Regions from separate parts of the Enterobacter sp. CP102 genome, predicted to be linked through region 2. Evidence: predicted binding sites of a transcription regulator. Region 2 holds the regulator's gene; the other holds the start of a gene.

Region 1 (4,199 bases), 1.8 Mb from region 2:
GCCCGCATAGAGGAAACCGGTGTACGTGTTACCTTCGGCCGCCATACCTTTTACGGTTGGCCAGATAATGCGATCCATCGTGCGCTGATGCACTTCATCAGTCACAACCGGAGCCGGAGAGTATGCGCCCATACCGCCGGTATTCGGGCCAGTATCGGCATTGCCAACACGTTTGTGATCCTGGCTGGTGGCCATCGGCAGTACGTGCTCGCCGTCGACCATCACGATAAAGCTTGCCTCTTCGCCGTCGAGGAACTCTTCGATAACAATACGGTGGCCAGCGTCACCAAACGCGTTGCCTGCCAGCATATCCTGGACTGCGGCTTCTGCTTCTTCGAGGGTCATCGCCACGATAACGCCTTTACCGGCAGCCAGGCCGTCGGCCTTAATCACAATCGGCGCGCCTTTTTCACGCAGATACGCCAGAGCTGGCTCCACTTCGGTGAAGTTCTGGTATTCCGCAGTCGGAATATTGTGGCGAGCGAGGAAATCTTTGGTGAACGCTTTGGAGCCTTCGAGCTGCGCGGCTCCTTCGGTTGGACCGAAGATTTTCAGGCCCGCAGCGCGGAATGCATCAACCACACCAATGACCAGCGGAGCTTCCGGGCCAACGATAGTCAGGTCGATCTTCTCGTTCTGGGCAAAGCTCAGCAGCGCCGGGATATCGGTCACGCCGATAGCCACGTTTTGCAGCGCAGGCTCCAGCGCCGTACCGGCGTTGCCTGGCGCAACAAACACGGTTTTCACCAGCGGGGATTGTGCTGCTTTCCACGCCAGAGCGTGCTCGCGCCCGCCGTTACCAATCACTAATACTTTCATTGTCTGCTCCGTGGATTAATGGCGGAAGTGGCGCATGTCGGTGAAGATCATCGCAATGCCGTGTTCATCGGCCGCGGCAATCACTTCGTCGTCACGAATGGAACCGCCAGGCTGGATCACACAGGTGATACCCACAGCTGCGGCAGCATCGATACCGTCACGGAACGGGAAGAAGGCGTCAGACGCCATGGCGGAGCCTTTCACTTCCAGACCTTCATCACCTGCTTTAATGCCAGCGATTTTCGCGGAGTAGACGCGGCTCATCTGGCCTGCGCCTATCCCGATGGTCATGTTCTCTTTTGCATAAACAATGGCGTTGGATTTCACGAACTTCGCCACTTTCCAGCAGAACAGCGCATCACGCAGTTCCTGCCCGGTAGGCTGACGTTTGGTGACCACGCGCAGGTCGGCTGCTGTCACCATACCCAGATCGCGATCCTGAACCAGCAGGCCGCCATTCACGCGTTTGAAGTCCAGGCCCGGTACGCGTTCAGCCCACTGACCGCAAACCAGTACGCGCACGTTCTGTTTTGCAGCGGTGATTTTCAGGGCTTCTTCTGTTGCGGATGGCGCAATGATCACTTCAACAAACTGGCGGGAGATGATGGCCTGTGCGGTTTCAGCATCCAGTTCGCGGTTGAAGGCAATAATGCCGCCGAACGCAGAAGTCGGGTCGGTTTTATACGCACGATCGTAGGCATCCAGAATAGAGGTGCTTACCGCCACGCCGCATGGGTTTGCGTGCTTCACGATCACGCAGGCTGGCTCGCTGAACTCTTTTACACATTCCAGCGCGGCATCGGTGTCGGCAATGTTGTTATAAGAGAGCGCTTTGCCCTGAACCTGCTGTGCAGTCGCCACAGACGCTTCTTTTACTTCTTCTTCTATATAGAAGGCAGCTTGCTGGTGGCTGTTCTCACCGTAACGCATATCCTGCTTCTTAATGAAGTTCAGGTTAAGGGTACGTGGGAAGCGACCAGACGGCTCGTTGCTTTCGCCATGGTAAGCCGGGACCAGGCTACCGAAGTAGTTGGCGATCATGCTGTCGTAAGCGGCGGTGTGTTCGAATGCTTTAATGGCGAGGTCGAAACGCGTATCCAGAGTCAGGGAACCTTCGTTGGCATCCATTTCTTTAATAATGGCAGCGTAGTCGTTGCTCTTTACTACGATGGCGACATCTTTATGGTTCTTGGCTGCGGAGCGCACCATGGTTGGGCCGCCGATATCAATATTCTCTACTGCATCTTCCAGAGAGCAGCCTTCGCGGGCAACGGTCTGGGCGAACGGGTAGAGGTTAACAACAACCATATCGATTGGCGCGATATCGTGTTGTTCCATAATACCGTCATCCTGGCCGCGACGGCCAAGGATGCCACCGTGCACTTTCGGGTGCAGGGTTTTCACGCGTCCATCCATCATTTCCGGGAAACCGGTGTAATCGGACACTTCGGTTACCGGCAAGCCTTTATCTGCTAACAGGCGAGCAGTTCCGCCAGTAGAAAGCAGCTCTACACCACGTGCAGAAAGTGCCTGAGCGAATTCGACGATACCGGCTTTATCAGAAACACTGAGCAGAGCGCGGCGGATTGGACGACGTTGTTGCATGGTAAATCCCCTGGATTTCACGATTACAGAGAGCGTTAGATGAATTTTCCACAAAAAAACTCAGCTAACACCCCTAACGGGGCATCCTTGTCAGGCGCGAGCATTTTAACGAAAACGTTTGCGCAACGCTCGCGAATTTTCACTTTTTCGTAGCATTGTGGATAAGTCTGTGTGTAAAAAGGTATAAGGCGGGGTTTTGCTGTGGAATGCAGCAGTCAGTCATTTTTCTGCAATTTTTCTATTGCGGCCTGCGGAGAACTCCCTATAATGCGCCTCCATCGACACGGCGGATGTGAATCACTTCACAAACAACCCGGTCGGTTGAAGAGAAAAAATCCTGAAATAACGGGTTGACTCTGAAAGAGGAAAGCGTATTATACGCCACCTCGCAACGGTGAGCTGAAAGCCGCGTTGCACTGCTCTTTAACAATTTATCAGACAATCTGTGTGGGCACTCAAAGTGACATGGATTCTTAACGTCCTCGGACGATAAATGAATACCAAGTCTCAACGAGTGAACACGTAATTCATTACGAAGTTTAATTCATTGAGCATCAAACTTTTAAATTGAAGAGTTTGATCATGGCTCAGATTGAACGCTGGCGGCAGGCCTAACACATGCAAGTCGAGCGGTAGCACAGGGAGCTTGCTCCTGGGTGACGAGCGGCGGACGGGTGAGTAATGTCTGGGAAACTGCCTGATGGAGGGGGATAACTACTGGAAACGGTAGCTAATACCGCATAACGTCGCAAGACCAAAGAGGGGGACCTTCGGGCCTCTTGCCATCAGATGTGCCCAGATGGGATTAGCTAGTAGGTGGGGTAACGGCTCACCTAGGCGACGATCCCTAGCTGGTCTGAGAGGATGACCAGCCACACTGGAACTGAGACACGGTCCAGACTCCTACGGGAGGCAGCAGTGGGGAATATTGCACAATGGGCGCAAGCCTGATGCAGCCATGCCGCGTGTATGAAGAAGGCCTTCGGGTTGTAAAGTACTTTCAGCGAGGAGGAAGGCGTTAAGGTTAATAACCTTGGCGATTGACGTTACTCGCAGAAGAAGCACCGGCTAACTCCGTGCCAGCAGCCGCGGTAATACGGAGGGTGCAAGCGTTAATCGGAATTACTGGGCGTAAAGCGCACGCAGGCGGTCTGTCAAGTCGGATGTGAAATCCCCGGGCTCAACCTGGGAACTGCATTCGAAACTGGCAGGCTAGAGTCTTGTAGAGGGGGGTAGAATTCCAGGTGTAGCGGTGAAATGCGTAGAGATCTGGAGGAATACCGGTGGCGAAGGCGGCCCCCTGGACAAAGACTGACGCTCAGGTGCGAAAGCGTGGGGAGCAAACAGGATTAGATACCCTGGTAGTCCACGCCGTAAACGATGTCGATTTGGAGGTTGTTCCCTTGAGGAGTGGCTTCCGGAGCTAACGCGTTAAATCGACCGCCTGGGGAGTACGGCCGCAAGGTTAAAACTCAAATGAATTGACGGGGGCCCGCACAAGCGGTGGAGCATGTGGTTTAATTCGATGCAACGCGAAGAACCTTACCTACTCTTGACATCCAGAGAACTTTCCAGAGATGGATTGGTGCCTTCGGGAACTCTGAGACAGGTGCTGCATGGCTGTCGTCAGCTCGTGTTGTGAAATGTTGGGTTAAGTCCCGCAACGAGCGCAACCCTTATCCTTTGTTGCCAGCGGTCCGGCCGGGAACTCAAAGGAGACTGCCAGTGATAAACTGGAGGAAGGTGGGGATGACGTCAAGTCATCATGGCCCTTA
Region 2 (4,199 bases):
GATGAAGAGAGTCCAGGTGCCTCATGAGCCACACGCATGACACGCATCTGCAACGGTGGAACCACGGCAAAGGTTGCTGCACCCCATACCACCATCGCAATGGCCGCGCCAAACTCGTTACGCGCCAGCCACGGAATGGCCACCATGATGACAATCAGCAGCGTTAAGAAGCCTTTCAGCGTGCCGCTCACGGAACGATCTGCCAGCTTGCCGCCCAGATAGTTACCAATAGAGAACCCTACGCCAATCAGCACCAGCATCGCGGTAATAAAGACCGGCGTGGCATGAGTAATATCGTGCAGCACGGGCGAAATATAGGTATAGAGCGTAAACATCGCCCCTGCCCCCAGTACCGTGGTCAGAAGCGCAGACAACACCTGAGGACGCACCAGCACGGACAGCTCTTTGCGTACATCCGGGCGTTCACCAGCGCTGCCTTTTGGCAACGAGAAGAACAGTGCGACCATCGCAATCACACCCAGTGCAGCGGTTGCCAGGAACGACATACGCCAGCCGATGGCTTCACCCAGCCACGTGGCCGCAGGGACACCGCCGATATTGGCGATGGTCAGGCCCATGAACATGGTTGCCACGGCGCTGGCCTGCTTATGTTTAGGCACCACGCTTGCGGCAACCACCGAACCCAGTCCGAAGAAAGCACCGTGGTTAAGGCTGGTCAGGATACGTGACAGCATCAGCGTGGTGTAATCCGGTGAAAGCGCAGAAAGCACATTCCCCAGCGTAAAAATGGCCATCAGGAAAATCAGCGCATTACGGCGCGCACGGTGTGAAAGCAGCAGCGTCATTAACGGTGCCCCTACCATCACACCAATTGCGTAGGCGCTAATCAACATACCGGCCGCAGGGATAGAGACGTCCACACCCCGGGCGATAACAGGCAATAACCCCATCGGGGAAAATTCGGTGGTGCCAATCCCAAAAGCGCCAATCGCCAGGGCCAGCAGTGGAAAATTGATTTTCATGAGTCAACTCCGGATGCCGTGTCGTACCGCGACACAGAACAAAGAAGTCAAAAGCATGACACCAATCACAAAAAATGAGAAGTTAACAATTTGGCAAAAGATTTTTGCCGGAGAAGTAACAATCGGGGAAAATCCGGAGGGAGAGCGTTCTCCCCCCGTTTGAATCAGTGCAATACAGCCGTCAGACCCGCGGCAACAATCAGAGCCAGCACGATAACGGTGGTCGTCAGCGAAAACTTAAGATCGGTACTCATCAATTTTTCTCCTTTTAATCACCTTACGAAAAGTGAGCTTGCTCATTTTTACACAGTTTACGTCAAAAATCTTCCTGGATTTAAACTGATATCCACTTTTGCTCTTCCCCTTTTCATCAAGATAGGACAAAATTCCACGCTAAATTTATTAGCGTACCGGCCATTGACCCCCTCCTGACGTCCTGTGTCGTTTTCCCGGCGTGTCGCAATTCCAGATTGCGTGATAAGGGTGAGAGAAGGCAAACGTTTACCTTCAAGTTTTTCAGGAGCTTAGGATATGGTCTGGAGTGACATTTAATGGCAACAATTAAAGACGTGGCAAAACGCGCAAACGTTTCCACTACAACCGTATCACATGTAATTAACAAAACCCGTTTTGTAGCGGAAGAGACGCGTAATGCCGTCTGGGCGGCGATCAAAGAACTGCACTATTCGCCAAGTGCGGTCGCGCGTAGTCTGAAAGTTAATCACACCAAATCCATTGGTTTGCTGGCCACCAGCAGTGAAGCTGCGTATTTCGCAGAGATCATCGAAGCGGTCGAGAAAAACTGCTTCCAGAAAGGCTATACCCTGATCCTGGGTAACGCGTGGAACAACCTTGAGAAACAGCGCGCGTACCTGTCGATGATGGCGCAAAAACGCGTGGATGGCCTGCTGGTCATGTGTTCTGAATACCCGGAATCTGTGCTCTCGATGCTGGAAGAGTATCGGCACATCCCGATGGTGGTGATGGACTGGGGTGAAGCGCGCGCCGATTTTACCGATTCCGTTATCGATAACGCCTTCGAAGGCGGCTACATGGCCGGTCGTTATCTGGTGGAACGCGGTCACCGCGAGATCGGCGTGATCCCGGGCCCGCTGGAGCGTAACACCGGTGCAGGCCGTCTGGCCGGGTTTATGAAAGCCATGGAAGAAGCGCTGATCACCGTACCGGAAAACTGGATTGTTCAGGGTGACTTTGAGCCTGAATCCGGTTATCGCGCGATGCAGCAGATTGTCTCCCAGCCGCATCGTCCGACTGCCGTCTTCTGCGGCGGCGATATTATGGCAATGGGTGCGCTTTGTGCTGCCGATGAGCTGGGTCTGCGCGTACCGCAGGATATTTCTGTGATCGGGTATGACAACGTGCGCAACGCGCGTTTCTTCACTCCGGCGCTGACCACCATTCACCAGCCGAAAGATTCTCTGGGTGAAACTGCCTTCAATATGCTGATGGACAGGATCGTTAACAAACGTGAAGAGTCACAGTCAATTGAAGTCCACCCGCGTCTTATTGAGCGTCGCTCCGTTGCGGATGGTCCTTTCCGCGACTACCGCCGTTAATCGTGTACGGAGCCAGTTAATCTGGCTCCCGTAACCACTCCCTGTTCAGCGTTTCACTGTCTCCCAGATAATCCAGCAGCCACGCCATCGCGGGCGATACATCGCTTTGCTGCCAGGTCAGACAACATGCCGCGTCCGGGAACGGGTTTTCCAGCTCAAGAGCAACCCACTCTCCGGCATCGATTCGTGGTCTGGCAAAATGGACCGGCACCATCGCCACACATAACCCGGCAGTGAGGCAGGTCGCGGACGACTCCCAGTCTGGCGCAATCACCCGCCGCTGGTTATCCAGCAGCCAGGTTACACGCTTGGGTAGCGAGCGTGACGTATCTTCCAGCACCAGCGAGGGCCAGTTACGCAAGGTATCGTCACTTAACGGTCCCGGCATTGCCGCCAGCGGGTGATCGCTTGCCACCACGCATTTCCAGCTTAACATTCCCATATCGCGAAATGCGTAACGTCCCCCTACGGGTATGGCCTGTGTTGCGCCGATCGCCATCTCTGCCCTGCCGTCTGCCAGTGCATCCCAGACACCGTTAAAGACTTCCTGGGATACCCGCAGCTCGACATCGGAGAAGTGGCGATAAAAATCGACAATCATCTGCCGGGTACGTTCGGGTTTGACGATGTTATCCACTGCAATAGACAGATGCCCTCGCCAGCCGTTTGCAATCTGCTGACACTGTTCACGGGTGATCTGCATTTTTTTGATAACAGAACGCCCTTCTTTCAAAAACCACGCCCCGGCAGGCGTTAACTCCACGTCGCGATGGCGGCGTTCAAACAGCGGAACCGCCAGCCATTCCTCAAGCTGACGCACCGTGTAGCTGATGGCCGAGGGGACGCGGTGGAGTTCCTGCGCGGCTCCGCTGAAGCTGCCATTACGGGCGACAGCATCCACAACTTCAAGAGAATAATCTGACCACATTTTCTGCCTGCAAAAAATTTGAATGCACCCGCCAAATATTAGCGTTTCACAAGCTGCTTTGCACTCCCTACACTCTGCGCCAACGTACACCTGCCTCCTTAAGGAGAATAAAACAATGCAACCCAGGAAAGGTTTTTTAGTCTGGCTCGGCGGCTTAAGCGTGCTGGGCTTTTTAGCTACCGATATGTACTTACCCGCATTCGCCGCCATGCAGGAAGATTTGCAAACGCCTGCCGCAGCCATCAGCGCCAGCCTGAGTTTGTTCCTCGCCGGGTTTGCCTTTGCGCAGCTGCTGTGGGGACCGCTCTCTGATCGTTTTGGTCGTAAACCGGTGCTGTTACTGGGCCTGGCCATTTTTGCCGTGGGCTGCCTTGGGATGCTGTGGGTACGCGACGCGACCTGGCTACTGGTGCTGCGTTTTGTTCAGGCCGTCGGCGTTTGTGCCGCAGCGGTCACCTGGCAGGCGCTGGTGACGGATTACTATCCGGCCTCACGGACTAACCGGATTTTTGCCACCATTATGCCGCTGGTTGGCCTTTCCCCTGCGCTGGCTCCCTTGCTGGGCAGCTGGATCCTGGCGCACTTCGACTGGCAGGCGATTTTCGCCACCCTGTTTGCCATCACTCTGGTGCTGATGCTGCCCGCATTCGCCCTGAAACCCGCGCATAAAAAAGAGACGCACCCGGAAGCGAAGCCGATTACCTTTACCTC

Evidence for each region. Region 2 encodes PurR, which represses purine synthesis genes. Its sites were predicted from a motif close to CANGCAAACGTTTGCNTG; they were not measured.
Region 1: purH (bifunctional phosphoribosylaminoimidazolecarboxamide formyltransferase/IMP cyclohydrolase) is a predicted target of PurR. The motif match lies at 2,532-2,549, and genes of this name have one in related genera.

Annotation. Positions count from the first base shown of each region.
Region 1 is NZ_CP104014.1:239,089-243,287, forward strand. Features, by position in the region: gene purD (phosphoribosylamine--glycine ligase) at 1-819, opposite strand, end outside; gene purH (bifunctional phosphoribosylaminoimidazolecarboxamide formyltransferase/IMP cyclohydrolase) at 835-2,424, opposite strand; rRNA gene N1249_RS01160 (16S ribosomal RNA) at 2,989-4,199, shown strand, end outside.
Region 2 is NZ_CP104014.1:1,999,662-2,003,860, reverse strand. Features, by position in the region: gene N1249_RS09420 (MFS transporter) at 1-983, opposite strand, end outside; gene N1249_RS09415 (YnhF family membrane protein) at 1,148-1,237, opposite strand; gene purR (HTH-type transcriptional repressor PurR) at 1,535-2,560, shown strand; gene punR (DNA-binding transcriptional activator PunR) at 2,577-3,488, opposite strand; gene punC (purine nucleoside transporter PunC) at 3,604-4,199, shown strand, end outside.